DNA from 4 places in the Bacillus stercoris genome. Region 4 is predicted to be linked to each of the others. Evidence: riboswitches for the same ligand, from Rfam matches in the RefSeq annotation. Region 4 holds a riboswitch; each other region holds the start of a gene.

Region 1 (4,553 bases), 2.1 Mb from region 4:
AGCTATGCGACGAACCTAATGTCAAGTCTGCAAGAAAGTTTAAAAGCATCCTCAGGAATTGACGTAAAAGAAATGATTGAGAACTTTTCAGGAAAAGGAAACGTAAAACAAAGCATTAATGAATTAACAAATGAAATCAAAGAAGCCAAAACGGTCCAAAAATCAGAGTAAGGAAAGGACATAACCGGATGGTAACTGTACGTGAAGCGAGGTTAGATGATATAAAGGACATTGCAAAGGTGCATGTAGACAGTTGGAGGACAACATACCACGAAATTATCCCGGCTGATTATTTAAACAGCCTGAACTATAAGGAATTTGAAGACAAATGGAAAAGCCGCTCGTTAAAGGGAGTATTTGTTGCCCAGGATGAAAAGGGTTCAGTATTCGGCTTTGCTTCATTTGGACCTATTCGCTCTGAACAAGAAGGCTATGACGGCGAGCTATATGCTATTTACCTTCTGGAAGAGCACCAGCGGCAAGGTGCAGGGAGGGCGCTCTTAACAAAAGGAGCAGAGTTTTTGCTTCAACATGGCTTTTCGAGCATGTTTGTTTGGGTCATTGAGCAGAACCCCTCGATTATATTTTATCAGTCCTATTCTCCTGAAAGAGTATCGGAGGACAGCTTTGAAATTGCCGGAGTAAGGCTGAAAGAAGCGGGCCTTGGCTGGCCGGATCTTTCTGCTTTAAAAACACTCCTTAACAGATAACAAAAATCCCCCAGCGGAATTCGCTGGGGGATTGTCACTTTTAAGCTTTGTCAGCTTTGAGTAAACGTGGTGCTGTCATAAATAATAAACATAGGACAATGGCGCAAATAATGAATGAAGGAACCATATAAGTCGCATTATAAGTTAAAGAATAAATCCATACCGGCGTTCCTTTTGGAGCGAAGCTGCCGAAAAACACAGCTCCTGAAATGACATGCGCGGCATAGCGCAGGAAACTGCCGATAAAAACTGCGCTGACCACTGTAACAATCAATTTCCCTTTTGTTTTTGCTACAGCGGCTTTACGGACAGAAAAAGCGAAACAGCCGCTTATGCCGATTGCTGCGAACGCAACAATGTAATCCAACAATAGCTGTACAGGATGTTGTGCAAATAGGTTTCCGATCGCTATTTGTACGAGGCCTGTCAACAAACCGGTAGTAAGGCCCGCTTTGACACCCCAGCGAAACGAAATCAAAAAGATCGGAATCATCATGATGGAGACCGAGCCTCCTTGAGGCATGCTAAGAAACATTCCCGAGACAATGTCTAAAATAACGGCTGCCGCTGTCATAATGGCAATTTCAATAAGGCGAACCAGTTGCTTAGATTGATTCATATCTATCTCCTTCCATTGACAGACAACCAAAAGGACAACAAAAAAGCAGCACGCGGAAGGATGAGAAAAGTTCCACGCACTGCTTTACGATCTGCAATTCATTTGACTTTGCCACATCCCTACGCCAGCGTTAACTAACAGGTTCAAAGGGTCAGAACGAAACCGCTCACTCTCAGCTTTAATGCTCCCCTTGTGGTCATCAGTATTTAGTTCGTTTCTACTATACAAGAAAACGAAAAAAACAACAAGATCGCATGACTGATATATATGTTCTTTTAAGAAAATTATATGATACACACGCTTTAGAAATCATGGCGAGGATTATAGTTTATTTGTTTTATAGATTTTTTAAAAAAACTATTGCAATAAATAAACACAGGTGTTATATTATTAAACGTCGCTGATGCACAGCGGACACAAACAAAAAGCTTCAACAATAACGCAAAAAAGTTGTTGACAAAAAAGAAGCTGAATGTTATATTAGTAAAGCTGCTTCATTAAGAAGTGACGAAATGATCTTTGAAAACTAAACAAGACAAAACGTACCTGTTAATTCATTTTTATAAATCGCACAGCGATGTGCGTAGTCAGTCAAACTAGGGCCTGCACGATGCAGGTCACACAGGTGTCGCCGCAGGATGCGGTGAACTTAACCTGTGATCCACTTATCGGAGAGTTTGATCCTGGCTCAGGACGAACGCTGGCGGCGTGCCTAATACATGCAAGTCGAGCGGACAGATGGGAGCTTGCTCCCTGATGTTAGCGGCGGACGGGTGAGTAACACGTGGGTAACCTGCCTGTAAGACTGGGATAACTCCGGGAAACCGGGGCTAATACCGGATGCTTGTTTGAACCGCATGGTTCAAACATAAAAGGTGGCTTCGGCTACCACTTACAGATGGACCCGCGGCGCATTAGCTAGTTGGTGAGGTAATGGCTCACCAAGGCAACGATGCGTAGCCGACCTGAGAGGGTGATCGGCCACACTGGGACTGAGACACGGCCCAGACTCCTACGGGAGGCAGCAGTAGGGAATCTTCCGCAATGGACGAAAGTCTGACGGAGCAACGCCGCGTGAGTGATGAAGGTTTTCGGATCGTAAAGCTCTGTTGTTAGGGAAGAACAAGTACCGTTCGAATAGGGCGGTACCTTGACGGTACCTAACCAGAAAGCCACGGCTAACTACGTGCCAGCAGCCGCGGTAATACGTAGGTGGCAAGCGTTGTCCGGAATTATTGGGCGTAAAGGGCTCGCAGGCGGTTTCTTAAGTCTGATGTGAAAGCCCCCGGCTCAACCGGGGAGGGTCATTGGAAACTGGGGAACTTGAGTGCAGAAGAGGAGAGTGGAATTCCACGTGTAGCGGTGAAATGCGTAGAGATGTGGAGGAACACCAGTGGCGAAGGCGACTCTCTGGTCTGTAACTGACGCTGAGGAGCGAAAGCGTGGGGAGCGAACAGGATTAGATACCCTGGTAGTCCACGCCGTAAACGATGAGTGCTAAGTGTTAGGGGGTTTCCGCCCCTTAGTGCTGCAGCTAACGCATTAAGCACTCCGCCTGGGGAGTACGGTCGCAAGACTGAAACTCAAAGGAATTGACGGGGGCCCGCACAAGCGGTGGAGCATGTGGTTTAATTCGAAGCAACGCGAAGAACCTTACCAGGTCTTGACATCCTCTGACAATCCTAGAGATAGGACGTCCCCTTCGGGGGCAGAGTGACAGGTGGTGCATGGTTGTCGTCAGCTCGTGTCGTGAGATGTTGGGTTAAGTCCCGCAACGAGCGCAACCCTTGATCTTAGTTGCCAGCATTCAGTTGGGCACTCTAAGGTGACTGCTTATGACAAACCGGAGGAAGGTGGGGATGACGTCAAATCATCATGCCCCTTATGACCTGGGCTACACACGTGCTACAATGGACAGAACAAAGGGCAGCGAAACCGCGAGGTTAAGCCAATCCCACAAATCTGTTCTCAGTTCGGATCGCAGTCTGCAACTCGACTGCGTGAAGCTGGAATCGCTAGTAATCGCGGATCAGCATGCCGCGGTGAATACGTTCCCGGGCCTTGTACACACCGCCCGTCACACCACGAGAGTTTGTAACACCCGAAGTCGGTGAGGTAACCTTTTAGGAGCCAGCCGCCGAAGGTGGGACAGATGATTGGGGTGAAGTCGTAACAAGGTAGCCGTATCGGAAGGTGCGGCTGGATCACCTCCTTTCTAAGGATATTTACGGAATATAAGACCTTGGGTCTTATAAACAGAACGTTCCCTGTCTTGTTTAGTTTTGAAGGATCATTCCTTCGAAACGTGTTCTTTGAAAACTAGATAACAGTAGACATCACATTCAATTAGTAATACAAGATATCACATAGTGATTCTTTTTAACGGTTAAGTTAGAAAGGGCGCACGGTGGATGCCTTGGCACTAGGAGCCGATGAAGGACGGGACGAACACCGATATGCTTCGGGGAGCTGTAAGCAAGCTTTGATCCGGAGATTTCCGAATGGGGAAACCCACCACTCGTAATGGAGTGGTATCCATATCTGAATTCATAGGATATGAGAAGGCAGACCCGGGGAACTGAAACATCTAAGTACCCGGAGGAAGAGAAAGCAAATGCGATTCCCTGAGTAGCGGCGAGCGAAACGGGATTAGCCCAAACCAAGAGGCTTGCCTCTTGGGGTTGTAGGACACTCTGTACGGAGTTACAAAGGAACGAGGTAGATGAAGAGGTCTGGAAAGGCCCGCCATAGGAGGTAACAGCCCTGTAGTCAAAACTTCGTTCTCTCCTGAGTGGATCCTGAGTACGGCGGAACACGTGAAATTCCGTCGGAATCCGGGAGGACCATCTCCCAAGGCTAAATACTCCCTAGTGACCGATAGTGAACCAGTACCGTGAGGGAAAGGTGAAAAGCACCCCGGAAGGGGAGTGAAAGAGATCCTGAAACCGTGTGCCTACAAGTAGTCAGAGCCCGTTAACGGGTGATGGCGTGCCTTTTGTAGAATGAACCGGCGAGTTACGATCCCGTGCAAGGTTAAGCAGAAGATGCGGAGCCGCAGCGAAAGCGAGTCTGAATAGGGCGCATGAGTACGTGGTCGTAGACCCGAAACCAGGTGATCTACCCATGTCCAGGGTGAAGTTCAGGTAACACTGAATGGAGGCCCGAACCCACGCACGTTGAAAAGTGCGGGGATGAGGTGTGGGTAGGGGTGAAATGCCAATCGA
Region 2 (4,553 bases), 280 kb from region 4:
CAAAATGGACAATTTCAATGACATCGCGATCACAAAGCTCAACCTCGTGATAACGTTCTTTCCCAATTATTTCTTTATTTCTTTCCACGATAACGATTTTATTTTCGAGCTGATAAGACGCCAGCAGGTCTTGAATTGTACCTGCGTCTTTTTCCCACTTCACGTCTTTACCGTTCAGCTGTAGCATCATATCTGAACCGCCTCCTTGCGATCAATTCGGAATGCGTGCAGCCAGTCTTGGTTGACCTCTTTATTCATGATGAGATCACTGATCAAAGCGCCAGTTGCAGGAGCAAGCAGGATCCCATTTCTGAAATGGCCCGCCGCAAATAAAATACGGCTGTCCTCAGGATGTCTGCCGATGTACGGTTTTCCATCCTTTGTTCCCGGCCGGAGTCCCGCCCAAAAACGATCCACCTTCATATTTTGTATAGCCGGCAGCATGGTTTTCGCTTTTTTCATAACCGACTCCAATCCGCCAAGATCAGGTGTTTCACTCCAGTCCCCAGGCTTCATTGTCGCGCCGACAACAAGTCTGCCGCTTTTTCTCGGTACGATATAGCAATGGTCATGATAAAGCGTTTTTGTCAGCGGGATATCATCATTCCAAACGGACAGGCACTCCCCTTTTACAGGAAAAAATGTGTTGTTCAGCCCGAGCTGTTTAAAAAACACCCCGCTCCACACCCCGCTGGCAACGACAACATGATTAGCCCATACATCTCCGCTCGGGGTCTTGATGGACAGAGCTTCACCGTCACGTTCGACATGCAGGACAGGCGTATGCTCAAAAATCTCCGCCCCAAGCGCTTTCGCTGCTTTCGCATATGCCTTGCAAACGTAATAAGGCTCAACATGCACATCATCCTGGATAAAAGATGCACCCAAGATGTCACCAGACGCATGCGGCTCTTTTTCTAAAACCTCTTCTTTTGTATACCAGGTGACAGAGTCCAAATCGTCCATCTGTCTCAGCCTCAGCACATCTTCTTCAGAAAATGCAAGCTTAAACATACCGCCGTTATGCTGCCTGATGTCCACACCGGATAATGCATAAAGCTCTTCTTCCAGACCTTTGTACAGACGCTGGCTGTGCATAGCGAAATCAAAAAACGCGTCACGTTCCTCGCATTCGGCATGGGCGCCCAGCATTCCGGCAGCGGCACTTGTCGTTCTGCCGCCCATTGTTCCGCTTTCAAATAATGCGATGCTTTTGTTTTCCTTTGCCAAATGATAAGCAATCGCGGAACCGATAATTCCGCCTCCAATCACCACTGCTTCATAATGCCTTTTCATAGCGCATCTCCTTTAGCTTGCGGGAATATCGTCTGGCTGCTTCCAAGGGCTCAGCGGCAGAGAAAATTCCTGACATGACAGCGATGCCGTCCGCCCCTGCTTGTTTTACGTCTCTTACCCTTTCCGGTGTCATCCCCCCGATGGCTATGACCGGGATGGAAATCCGCTGTTTGATATCTGACAGCAAAGACACCCCTCTGCCTTCAAGGCCCTTTTTGCAATCCGTTTCAAACACATGGCCGAACAGCACGTAGTCGGCGTCTTCCTTTTCTGCTTGAACCGCTTCCTCCAGTGAATGCACCGACCTCCCGATATGAAGGTGTGGAAACCTGGCTCTGACCTGCTTCGGTGAAAAGCTGGTGCTTGGCAGCTGTACGCGATGAATAGTAGAAAAAAGTGCAATATCCACGCGCCCGTTCATCACCAGTTTTCGTTTATCTATACCGCCTTTAAAAATAAGCTCGAGCAGTTTCAAAATATCCGCCGCCGATTTTGAGCGTTCACGAATATGAATAAAATCAACTTCATTCTGAATCGTAATGATGGTTCTCGCTAACTCTTCTACCGGCTTGCTGTCATCCGTTATGGCGTGAAGCTCCACATTCCTCCACCTCTTTTATGGCGCTGTCAGACCAGCCTTCTTTTCGATAGGCCATTCCCCAAAATTGATATTCATAGTAGCTGGAGATGACAAAATTCTCTTTCATCTGTGCACGCACTTCCTCCGTGCTGTTTTCCGCCAGCTCATCAAAGCGGTTGATTTGCTCCTCGACCTGTTGTCTAAACCAGTCACCGCCGTACGTCCCAATCCACTTTTGATAAATCGGATGCCCTGGATCGCAATGCAGCAATTTCTCACCAACCTCGTAATAAAGCCAGTAGCATGGCAGCAGGGCCGCTAAGATTTCTGCGAAATTCCCGCTCAAAACCGAACGGTACATATGGGATGTATAAGAGTACGCCGTAGGAGACGGCTTAAACGCCTTACGCTCTTCCTCGCTAATTTCCAACAGCTCGGCAAACTCGCGATGAAGCGCCATTTCCGCCTCATATGTACCTTGGGCATGGCTTGCCATCCGCCCCGTTGTATAAAGGTCCTTCGCATAAGCAGCGCCAAATGACTGCACCTTTGCAAAATGCGTTAAGTAATAGGAATCCTGAAGCACATAGTATTTAAAACGGTCAATCGGAAGCGTTCCGTCACCGATTCCTTGAACGAACGGATGGACAAAGCTCCCCTCCCACCATTCTGCGGCTGCGCTGCGACATTCTTCTGAAAACTTCACAAATCATTCCCCCTCTGATAAATAAAAAAACCACTTTCCCGCAAGGAAAAGTGGTTTGGAATTGGCATAGTAAAATAACACAAATACCGCTCCACTTCCCTACGCAGGTCTGAACCTGTTCAAGTTATGAGGGTCTAAAAGTCACACTTTTATCTCAGCCCTTATGAAGGACACCCCTAGTGGTTAAACGAATACATATTGAATTGTTCTGCACCTCTATATTAACACGAATCCTTATTTGGTCAAGATTTATCCTTCCAATGTTTTCTTAAGATCCGTTACATATCCCCGAGATCCGGTGACAATTAAGCGGTCTCCAAGTTTCAGCCTTGTATCCCCATGAGGAACGATGCTGTCTACACCTCTGAAAATCCTGACAAAGATGACGTCGCCGGTTAAAGGGAATTCCCGTAATATCACACCGTCGTATTTACTGTTCTCCATATTAATTTGATACAGGGAAGACTCCTGGTTCGTGAGCAGCTTCATGACGCCAGGCGCTTCAATCAGAGCGCGGAGCAGCGTTTTTGTCGACAGCAGAATAGAAAAGATGCTGATTCCCTGCTCCTTCAGAACTGCTTCATGCTCCGGTGATCCTACGCTTGCAATGACTCTTTCTGTGCCTTTTTCTTTTGCAAGTAATGCAATGTCTGCATTCATATCTTCATTCCCGGTCGCCACAACGAGGATATCCGTTTCAAAAATGCCGAGTGATTCAAGCGTCTCGTGTTCATAGTCAGAAATTGTTTCAACAGCAAACACTGATTCCGACAGCTTTTCCTCTGCATTCTCTTGGTAGACGTGCACAACACGCACGTCATACTCTTCCTCTGGCAATTCAAGTGTGACAGGCAAAGTCATTTGATTGGCGCCGATGAACGTAATCGTCTTTTTCTCCTCCGGCTGCTCTTCCCGTTTGTACAACTTTTTAAAACAGATCGGCGTAAAAATACTTGCGATGACAGCTACTAAAATGAGCGCTCCTGACATATTTGCGCTGATCACGTGAAGCTGCTGGCCGATTGTTGCAGCGGCAATCACGAGCGAAAGCGTTGATGTCAGCAGGAAACCGGACGCGAAAATGGTTCGGTTATCATACCACTTCTTTAGGTACATGACAGGAATGATTTTGCTCACTAACAGCGCCAGAAGCAGAAGCGGGATCATGATTAAAATTGTTTTATCCTGGAAAAGAGTCCAAATATCAAGCTTCACACCGACCATCACGAAGAAAATCGGTATTAAGAACCCATAACCGAATGAGTCTAGCTGCTGAACAAGTTCTTTGTTTGGCGAAAGCAGGGAAACAAGAACCCCCGCTAAGAAAGCGCCGAGAATATTTTCCGCCCCAAGTGATTCAGACAGGGCAACGAGTACAATAATTAACGTAAAAATGGCACGCGTCCCAATCTGGATCGTCCCTTTTGACATGGATTGAACAAAAGAGCGATGTTTGAAGACCCTGCCAAAAAAGTAAAGCACCACTCCGGCCGCAAACAGGATCATCAGGAGCCACATGTTTCCGCTGTCCTCTCCGTATAAAGAAGAAAAAACAGCAAGAAGAATCATCGTAGCCAAATCAGCAATAACAGCAACGAGCAAAATAATCTGCCCGATATTCGAATTCATGATCCGTTCTTCTTTTAATGTTGGAACGACAACGCCTAACGAAATCGTTGAAATAATCAGGGTCATCAAAAATGCATTTTGAATAAAACCCGCCAAGACGAAGCCATAGGACAGCAGCAATGATAAAATAAAAATACCGACGAAAATAATAGATGCCGCAGCAAACGTATTAGGCGCTTCCTTACCGTTCGGCAGGAGCTGCTTTTTCTTCCCTTTCTCAAAAGATGAAAAATCAATTTCAAGCCCGCTTAAAAACATTAAAAAGATAAATCCGAGCATAGAGAGTGTTTGGAGCCAGGTGTCACCCTCCACAACTAAATTAAGGCCGCTTTTCCCAATAAT
Region 3 (4,553 bases), 430 kb from region 4:
CTGAAATAGATCTTTCGTCAGGCCATCCAGCGCTTTTTGGCCGGATTTATCGAGCACGATCGTCCTCTCAATCCAAGGCGCCCATTCATCAAGCTGATGCTCAATGACGAGGAGGCTGAAACCTTTTTCCCGCTGAAGATCTTTCATCAGATGAACGAATTCCCGCGCTGAGAAAGGGTCTAAAAGAGAAGTCGGCTCATCTAAAATAATAAGCTCAGGCTCCATCGCCAAAATACAGGCGAGAGCCACTTTCTGCTTTTGTCCTCCTGAAAGGGTGGATATCGTTTTTTCTTTTAAATGGGTAATACGTAATTTTTCTAATACGGCATTGATTTTCTCTGTCATTTCTTCTTTTGGAATCTGCAGATTTTCCAGCCCGAAAGCGATTTCGTCCTCCACCGTCAGCATGCAGAACTGCTGATCAGGATCCTGAAAAACGACCCCGGCATGCTGAGCAATCGTTTCGGTGGTTTCAGCGTTTGTGACCGGCTTTTGAAATAGAAAGACATGTCCGGACTGAATGCCGTCGCAAGCTTCCGGATATAGACCGTTTAAACAAAGGGCGAGCGAGCTTTTACCGCACCCGCTGGGGCCTAGCAATAAAACACATTCTCCTTTTTGAAGCTCAAACGAAATATTTTGAAAAACCGGTTTCTCGTCTTCTTCATAAGAGAAGCTGAGCTGGTCAACTGTCAGAAGCTCGTCAAAGGCTTGCATGTTCTGACGCCCGCTTCCGTTTCTTTTTCAGTTCCTTTCCGAGTGCCATTCCGTTTAACACACCTGTATAAGCGAGAGAGTCGCTGACGGCTTTTCCGAGAAGCCCCGCCAAGAGCGCGCCGGAAATGAGACGGATCACAAGCATAATGAGCAGATAACCTGGTGAATAGGCTGCATAGCCAGAAACAAAGAGATCGTAGATAAAGCTGGCTACTGAAGATCCCATTCCGGCCAGCATAAGGACAGGGAGAGAGTATGCTTTCCAGCGTGTTGCAAGGAATACAGCTTCAGCCCCGAGTCCTTGAACAATGCCGATGACGATGACCATCGGGCCAGACGGATTTCCCAGCAGGCACTCAACGAGAGCGGCAATGATTTCAGAAACGAGCGCCGCACCCGGTTTTCGAATGATGTATGCGGCGATGACCGAAACGATAAACCAAATGCCGTAAATCGGTTCATAGGCAATTGGCCCAAACATACCTGCAAGCACGTTTCCGAAATGTGTAAATAATAAATAAACAACGGCAAATACGATACTGATAACGGACATGATGACAATTTCTTTTACTTTCCAGCTTTTCATGTTATCCCTGCTTTCTGTTTTTTCTTGATGGGCTGTTAGCCGAAAGATTCACAGTCATGGTGATGTGGTTTGTTTGCTGCTCAGCCATGCGGAAAACGGCTTCCAATGTTCTGAATACGTCATGGGCATCCCCGTCAAGCTCGCTCGCGTAATGGACACCCTGTACAAAAGTACCTTGGGCTTTTGCGATGTCGACAGCCTTCATAATCAATCCCATATAATCCGGCTCATTCATTGGATAAAGCGCAAATTGGCACGGCGCTTCCGCGTTCAAGCCTCGGACAGCATCTTCATTGACACGCTTATTGTCTTTGGAAAGATATGTATCTCCCTGAGTGTCGCCCGGGCACCCAATGGAAAACGTGCCACTCATGACGATGTGTGTCTCGCTGTTTGCTGCATAAAGGTAAATGGCTTTTGCGGCATCGAATACATGATCAATCGATCCGCGTAACAACGTGCTGATATGGTCGGTTTTCGTCCAAACCTTGGACGTATCTGTTTTTTTCAGCGCAGACTTGATCACACTGATAAAATCATCCGTCATCGGATATAAAGAGAAGCGAAAACCGGCGATTCTGCTTGTACCGCACATATGCTCCATTTCTAAAAGCCTCCTGTTTTTTGGATAAAATAAAAAACTGCATATCCTAAGGGAATATGCAGTCATAGATCGATTAAGCGCACAAAAAAATACACCATTCGGTCAACCTGCACTTCCCCACGCTGGTATTATCCAGATCGGGTCATAAGGGATCAAAACGCGATTCTCCCGCGTTTTATCTCAGCCAAAACAGCACCCCTAGTGCTTTCCGTATACAATTTTTTATTTTGACATCATAATAGATGATAAGAATCATTTTGTAAACAACGAAATCATTTTTTTCATATAGGGACAGGAGAGGATGATCACATTTGGACAAAGGACACATATTAATTGTGGAAGATGAAGAAAAAATCGCCAGGGTTCTGCAGCTTGAATTGGAATATGAAGGATACGGCGTGACCATTAAACACAATGGAACAGAAGGCCTGAATGCGGCCGCGGAAGGCGGGTATTCCTTGGTGCTTCTTGATGTCATGCTGCCGGGGCTCAGCGGACTAGAAGTGCTGCGCCGCTTGAGAAAAACGGATCAACAGACACCGGTCATTTTATTAACGGCGCGAGACAGCATTCCTGATAAGGTAACAGGTCTGGATATCGGTGCGAATGACTATGTCACCAAGCCGTTTGAAATCGAGGAATTACTTGCGAGAATCAGGGCGGCGCTACGCCAAAATGGAACAAAAACGGAAGAAATCGGCACCTTTCTTACATATGACGATTTACGGGTGAACGAAAAAACGCGTGAAGTGAGACGCGGAGACAAAGAGGTGGAATTAACGCCGCGGGAATTTGATTTGCTCGTCTACATGCTAAAGCATCCGCAGCAAGTGCTGACACGGGAGCAAATTCTAAGCGCGGTATGGGGATTTGATTATATCGGTGATACAAATGTCGTAGACGTCTACATAAGATACATCAGAAAAAAACTGGACTATCCTTACGAAAAACAGCTGATCCATACGATTCGCGGGGTCGGCTATGCCATTAAGGGGTAAACGATGAAGCTGAAAACCAAGATTCATCTGTACACATCAATATCACTGTTGATTTTATTAATTTTGGTTCATACCGCAGTATATCTCATTTTTTCGTCTGCGCTGACATCAAAGGATGCGGCCCGGCTTGCTGATGAGACGGATAACATGGCCGAAGCGCTGCATGCTGCTGAAACAGAAGGAGTGGCTATGCAGGACATGCTGCAGGCCTACCTGCCGGCAAATGGCATGGTGCGTGTAGTGAATGGTGATCAAAAAGCCATCATGACGATCACAAAAGAAAAAGCGTATAAAGATTTTCCTCTCTCTTTTCACAGCGGGGAAATGGCAGATGTGAGGAATCATGACGGCAAGCTGTTTGCTGAGGCTGCAATTCCGGTGATTTGGACCGATGGACAAGTGGTTTCTCTTCAATTGGTGGAAAGGCAGGAGAATACAGAAGAGAGCCTGTTTCTGTTGAAAATCATCTTAATCGCTGCAAGTGCCGCTGTTTGCATTGCTTCTTTTTTTGCCGGCAGCTTGCTCGCCCGCCGTATTATCAATCCGATCAGACGATTAATGATGACCATGAGAGACATACAGCGAGAGAAAGCATTCAAAACGATTTCTTTAGAGGGACAGTCGCACGATGAATTGTATCAAATGGGGCTGACATTTAATGAGATGGCGATGATGCTGAAAGAGCACTACGATAAACAGCAGCAATTCGTTCAAGATGCTTCACACGAATTAAAAACTCCGCTCACCATTATAGAAAGTTACAGCAGCCTGATGAAGCGATGGGGGGCAAAAAAGCCGGAAGTGCTTGAGGAATCGATAGAAGCCATTCATGCAGAAACGGTGCATATGAAGAAACTGACCAATCAGCTTTTGGCGCTGGCCAAAAGCCATCAAGGACTCGAGGTTGATCTGAAAACAATCGATTTGATTGAAGTGTCGCGCGCCGTCACGCAAACGCTCCAGCCTGTCTATCAGCGCGACATTTTACTCGAAACAGATAAAAAGAGCCTGCCTGTAACAGCTGATGAAGAACGCATCAAGCAGCTGCTGACCATTTTGCTCGATAATGCCATAAAGTATAGTGAAAAAGCCATTGTGATATCAGCCGGAACGAAGGATGGACAGCCGTTTCTGTCAGTAAGGGATGAAGGTATCGGGATACCTGAGGAACATATCCCGCATTTGTTCGAACGGTTCTACCGGGCAGATGAGGCACGGAACAGAAAAACAGGCGGAACGGGTTTAGGCCTTTCCATTGCCAAGCAAATCGCCGATGAGCATGGCATTGAGCTATCTGTCAAAAGCAAGCCGGGACAAGGAACAGCTGTCACCATGCAATTCAGTGAACAGAATGGGGGAGGCCGATGAACAAACCAATAAAAGCAGTATCTTTTGCTGCAGCAGCAGTTTTAGCCGTTACCATCTGTACGTTTCTCATCATTCGGCATACCCATGAGGACGTACTTTCAAAAGAGGCTGTCATAAAAAAAGTCGAAACCTCTTATGAAGGCAAGGTCACGAAATCAACACAGTCAAAGGATAAAAAAACATATGAAATGACCCTTGAAAATCCCAAGGGAACTTATTTTCTAAAAGCTGACGCAACATCAGCTGACATTCTTTCAATGAATAGAGTAAAAGCGATGAA
Region 4 (4,553 bases):
TCAGCCGGCAGAGTTTCATCATGATATTCAAGCGCTCTTTCCGGATCAAGAGAGAGATTAAACTGATCCCGCCAGCGGAATTCAAAACGGGCTTTCGATAACGCATCATCGCGGATTTGCGCTCCGGGATGCCCTTTTGCAAGGTCCGCAGCGTGCGCAGCGATCTTATATGTAATGACTCCTTCACGAACATCATCACGGTTTGGCAGCCCTAAATGCTCCTTCGGCGTTACATAACATAGCATTGCTGTCCCATACCAACCGATCATCGCCGCTCCGATCGCTGAAGTAATATGGTCATATCCAGGGGCAATATCCGTTGTCAACGGCCCTAATGTATAAAAAGGCGCTTCTTTACAAATGTCCATTTGTTTATCGACGTTCTCTTTGATTTTATGCATCGGAACATGTCCAGGACCCTCAATCATCACTTGAACATCATGCTTCCACGCGATTTGCGTCAGCTCTCCAAGCGTCTCTAATTCAGCAAACTGTGCTTCGTCATTAGCATCGGCGATTGATCCGGGACGCAGACCATCCCCAAGAGAAAACGCAATATCATATGTTTTCATGATTTCACAGATCTCTTCAAAATGAGTGTATAAAAAGCTTTCTTGATGGTGAGCCAGACACCACTGTGCCATGATTGCGCCCCCGCGGGACACGATACCAGTTGTCCTTTTGGCAGTCAGCGGCACATACCTAAGCAAAACACCCGCGTGAATCGTAAAATAATCCACACCCTGCTCTGCCTGCTCGATCAGCGTATCACGATAAATCTCCCACGTTAAATCCTCCGCTACGCCGTTTACTTTTTCAAGCGCCTGATAAATCGGAACAGTTCCCACAGGAACAGGACAATTGCGAATAATCCATTCACGCGTCGTATGAATATCTTTTCCTGTAGAGAGATCCATCATTGTATCTGCTCCCCAGCGGATGGCCCACGTCATTTTTTCCACTTCCTCTTCAATGGATGACGTAACAGCTGAATTCCCGATATTCGCATTAATCTTCACATGAAAATTCCGGCCGATAATCATTGGCTCACTTTCAGGGTGATTAATGTTTGAAGGAATGATTGCCCGGCCGCTTGCCACCTCGTCTCTTACAAATTCGGGAGACACGTGCTCTCGAATAGCGATAAACTCCATCTCAGGTGTAATGATTCCCTTTTTGGCATAGTGCATTTGGGTGACATTATGACCAGCCTTCGCCCTCAGCGGTTTCCGCTTTAGCCCTGGGTAGCTTACGTTTGGATTTGCTTTTTTATAACCATTATCTTCTGGTTTTATTGCACGACCTTCATATTCTTCCACATCACCGCGCTCTGTAATCCACTTTTGGCGGAGCGGCTTTAATCCTTCTTGAATATTAATAGTAACTTCGGGGTCCGTATACGGTCCGCTTGTATCATAGACACGCACAGGTGCGTTTTCCTCCTCGCCGAACGATCCCGTCGTCGGACTCAATGTAATCTCCCTCATCGGCACTTGGATGTCTGAAGAAGAACCCTCCACGTATACCTTTTTGCTGCCCGAAAAACTCGACATAATAGAAATGTTGGCTTGCTGCACTGAATTGTTTTGCATTACTTATCCTTCCCCTCTCTACGTTTGAAAGGACAAAATCAAGCCCATAACCAGCACAAAAAACCGGATTCATAAAAATGAACCCGGTTACAGTCAGAAAGAAACATATTATTGCCCAGCACGACAATAATAAAAACAATTCCTCTACTTCCCCACGCTGGTACGAACCAGATCAGGTCCAAAGGGTTAAGAAGCTTACCTTCTCTCTCAGCCCGAAAGCGGGCACCCCCAGTAACTATTGATTTCGGACTCATCTTAACATAAAACCAATCGAAAAAAAAGAGGAATATAGAAAATATTCAGCTAATTGAACCCAAATATGTGACAGGCAACGAGATTTCAGATATCCCATGTTCATCCCTCATCACCCGATATGCCTTTGCATCCGATCTTGAACTCACAGTCTGAAACAGCTGATCATTTATGAAATGGAGAGCCGCTCCATCGTCCGCCGCATAGCCATTGCACAAGAATGCGTTAGCTATCAGCAGGTGGTATGCCGGTCTCCGATCCTTTTCCCCGTCATAATGAGGACAAAAGCTCCCTTGCAAAAAACCTAAACTTTTCATACTTGTCAGCGGCCCGGCCGAATCTGTCACGCCTTCTTCAAACCAGCATATCGCACCTGCACTTAATCCAGCTAAAATCACTCCGTTCTTCCATGCCTCTCTGAGAATAAAGTCCAGCCCCCATTCCTTCCACAGCACAAGCATATTGCGCGTATTTCCCCCGCCAACATAGATCACGTCCTTTTCCATAACAAAAGAAGTTAAATCTGTTGACGGCGGCTTAAATAAGGATAAATGAGACGGCACACAATCCATTGTTTGAAACGCATGATAAAACCGCTGAATATAGTTTTGGGAATCTCCACTCGCGGTCGGCAAAAAACAAATACGAGGTGACTCCCGTTCCGATTGATTGAGGATATATTGATCGAGGGACAAATTTTCCGGCTCCATCGAAAAACCCCCGCCTCCCATCGCAATAATCTGTTTCATCATTACACTCCCCAACAAAATTTGTTGTTTATTATAGCATTTTGAATAGAAGCAAGAAACAAAGCAAAATACTTTCTTATCAGGAGCTGCTATAAAAACCAAAGGAGGTGGCTTGCTCATTGAGTCTTTATCACGAAGACATTTTTGATTTGTTAACAACAATAAAAACCAACATTAACAACTACACTGTCGCAATAACAGAAGCCGAAAATCCCCACATCAGAAGAGCATTGCATGATCAATTAGATACAGCTGCCCATCTCCATGATGAACTGTCAGATCTTCTGTTGGAAAAAGGGTGGCTTGGGTGAGCAATTTCAATCGATTCACTTTAATCTTGCAGCAAAGACCACAAAAAGAGACGGGATCTCAAAGATGAGATCCCGTCTCTTTTTTATTGCTCCACTCTTCTTAAAGCCTCGTTTACCGTTTCTTTTATAAACGCGTCTTCACCGCTTAATCGGTCTAAACTGAGATCGCCGTTTCTCAGCCTTTCGGAAATATGGTTTATATCCTCCTCTACTGTGATTTGCAGCTCACCAGCCAAAAACATTCTGTGTAATTCATCTGCAACCAAATTTTCTTTATTCACTTCCACCTACTCCTTTGTTTTCAATATTATTCTTAGTCTGCCCTTAGGCTTAGATGAATAATAGGAAAAAAGCATGAATCAAATGAATCTTTTTTCCTCCTTCTTGCGTATACCTGTTGAGAAAAAGAAAAAGGGGAAGATCAAACATGTCATTTTTTAAGAAACTTGCGGCAAGTGCCGGAATCGGAGCTGCAAAAGTCGATACAATTTTAGAGAAAGATGCATATTTTCCAGGAGAAGAAGTCCGGGGAACTGTACACGTCAAAGGCGGAAAAATCGCTCAGGACATCCGCTATATTGACTTACAGCTTAACACCAAGTACGTCATTGTAAAAGACGACGAAGAGCACCGGAAATACGCTACAATTCATTCTTTCCGGGTCACTGGTTCATTTGCCATTCAGCCTGGAGAAGAGCATCAATTTCCGTTCGCATTCACTCTGCCTCTAGATACGCCGATCACTGTAGGAAAAGTAGAGGTTGCCGTGGTGACAGACCTTGACATTCAAGGCGGTATCGACAAATCTGATCATGACCGCATTTTCGTTGAAGCGCACCCTTGGATTGAAAATGTCCTGGGAGCTATCGAAAACCTGGGCTTCCGTCTTAACGAAGCAGACTGCGAACAAGCACCCTACTTCCAGCGTCGTCTTCCGTTCGTTCAAGAATTCGAGTTCGTCCCGACTTCCGGATATTATCGTCAGATGCTTGATGAATTAGAGCTCATTTTCCTTTTAGACGAAGACGGTTTGGAAATCATTTTCGAAGTCGACCGCAGAGCAAGAGGACTCCGTGGGTGGTTGGAAGAGATGTATAATGACGGAGAACAGCTTGTACGCGTCCGTTTCAGCCAATCAGAGCTTGAAGATGCAGAAGAGCTAGAAGAGGTACTAGAAGAGATCATAGACCAATACGCTGAGTAAGTAAAAAAAGGAGCTAAGGCTCCTTTTCTTCGATAAAAATAAGAACCCGTTTCTAAATAAGAAACGGGTTCTTCAGTATACCGGTGGTCGGGGTCGAACCGACACTCCAGAAGGAACACGATTTTGAGTCGTGCGCGTCTGCCAATTCCGCCACACCGGCAAGTTTTTTACGTCGTATCTAACCGACGAATATAAATATATCATGGATCTCATAATGTGTCAACGTATTTCAAAAAAGTTTTTTTGGAAATATAAAATAAAGAGTGTTAAGAGATTTTTTTTCATCAATGTGTCATAACTTAGCCAGTTATGATAAATCTAAGAAATAAAAAAATGATCTACTTATGTAGATCATTTATAGATTAGTTATAATGATAAAACACAAACACCAATTCAACTTACCATGTAAGTAAAATTGGTGCCGAGGGCCGGACTTGAACCGACG

What was found. A riboswitch is a leader RNA that binds a small molecule or an ion and turns the genes downstream of it on or off. The one in region 4 is predicted to bind thiamine pyrophosphate.
Region 1: linked by a shared signal. The riboswitch ahead of thiT (energy-coupled thiamine transporter ThiT) and the one ahead of thiC (phosphomethylpyrimidine synthase ThiC) in region 4 are both predicted to bind thiamine pyrophosphate.
Region 2: linked by a shared signal. The riboswitch ahead of tenA (thiaminase II) and the one ahead of thiC (phosphomethylpyrimidine synthase ThiC) in region 4 are both predicted to bind thiamine pyrophosphate.
Region 3: linked by a shared signal. The riboswitch ahead of thiU (HMP/thiamine ABC transporter substrate-binding protein ThiU) and the one ahead of thiC (phosphomethylpyrimidine synthase ThiC) in region 4 are both predicted to bind thiamine pyrophosphate.

The regions. Positions count from the first base shown of each region.
Region 1 covers NZ_CP121861.1:1,216,095-1,220,647, forward strand. The annotation lists gene floT (flotillin lipid rafts scaffold protein FloT) at 1-171, shown strand, start outside; gene QA442_RS06275 (GNAT family N-acetyltransferase) at 189-710, shown strand; gene thiT (energy-coupled thiamine transporter ThiT) at 751-1,329, opposite strand; TPP riboswitch at 1,429-1,530, opposite strand; rRNA gene QA442_RS06285 (16S ribosomal RNA) at 1,995-3,544, shown strand; rRNA gene QA442_RS06290 (23S ribosomal RNA) at 3,714-4,553, shown strand, end outside.
Region 2 covers NZ_CP121861.1:3,101,682-3,106,234, forward strand. The annotation lists gene thiS (sulfur carrier protein ThiS) at 1-187, opposite strand, end outside; gene thiO (glycine oxidase ThiO) at 187-1,296, opposite strand; gene tenI (thiazole tautomerase TenI) at 1,280-1,897, opposite strand; gene tenA (thiaminase II) at 1,872-2,582, opposite strand; TPP riboswitch at 2,662-2,770, opposite strand; gene QA442_RS16215 (monovalent cation:proton antiporter family protein) at 2,832-4,553, opposite strand, start outside.
Region 3 covers NZ_CP121861.1:2,950,878-2,955,430, reverse strand. The annotation lists gene QA442_RS15365 (ABC transporter ATP-binding protein) at 1-717, opposite strand, end outside; gene QA442_RS15360 (ECF transporter S component) at 704-1,303, opposite strand; gene thiU (HMP/thiamine ABC transporter substrate-binding protein ThiU) at 1,305-1,907, opposite strand; TPP riboswitch at 2,005-2,117, opposite strand; gene ykoG (two-component system response regulator YkoG) at 2,219-2,905, shown strand; gene QA442_RS15345 (sensor histidine kinase) at 2,909-4,273, shown strand; gene QA442_RS15340 (PepSY domain-containing protein) at 4,270-4,553, shown strand, end outside.
Region 4 covers NZ_CP121861.1:3,385,308-3,389,860, forward strand. The annotation lists gene thiC (phosphomethylpyrimidine synthase ThiC) at 1-1,592, opposite strand, end outside; TPP riboswitch at 1,725-1,832, opposite strand; gene QA442_RS17680 (Type 1 glutamine amidotransferase-like domain-containing protein) at 1,892-2,593, opposite strand; partial or broken gene QA442_RS17685 (spore coat protein) at 2,635-2,904, shown strand; gene QA442_RS17690 (hypothetical protein) at 2,988-3,191, opposite strand; gene spo0M (sporulation control protein Spo0M) at 3,332-4,108, shown strand; tRNA gene QA442_RS17700 (tRNA-Leu) at 4,187-4,268, opposite strand; tRNA gene QA442_RS17705 (tRNA-Leu) at 4,525-4,553, opposite strand, start outside.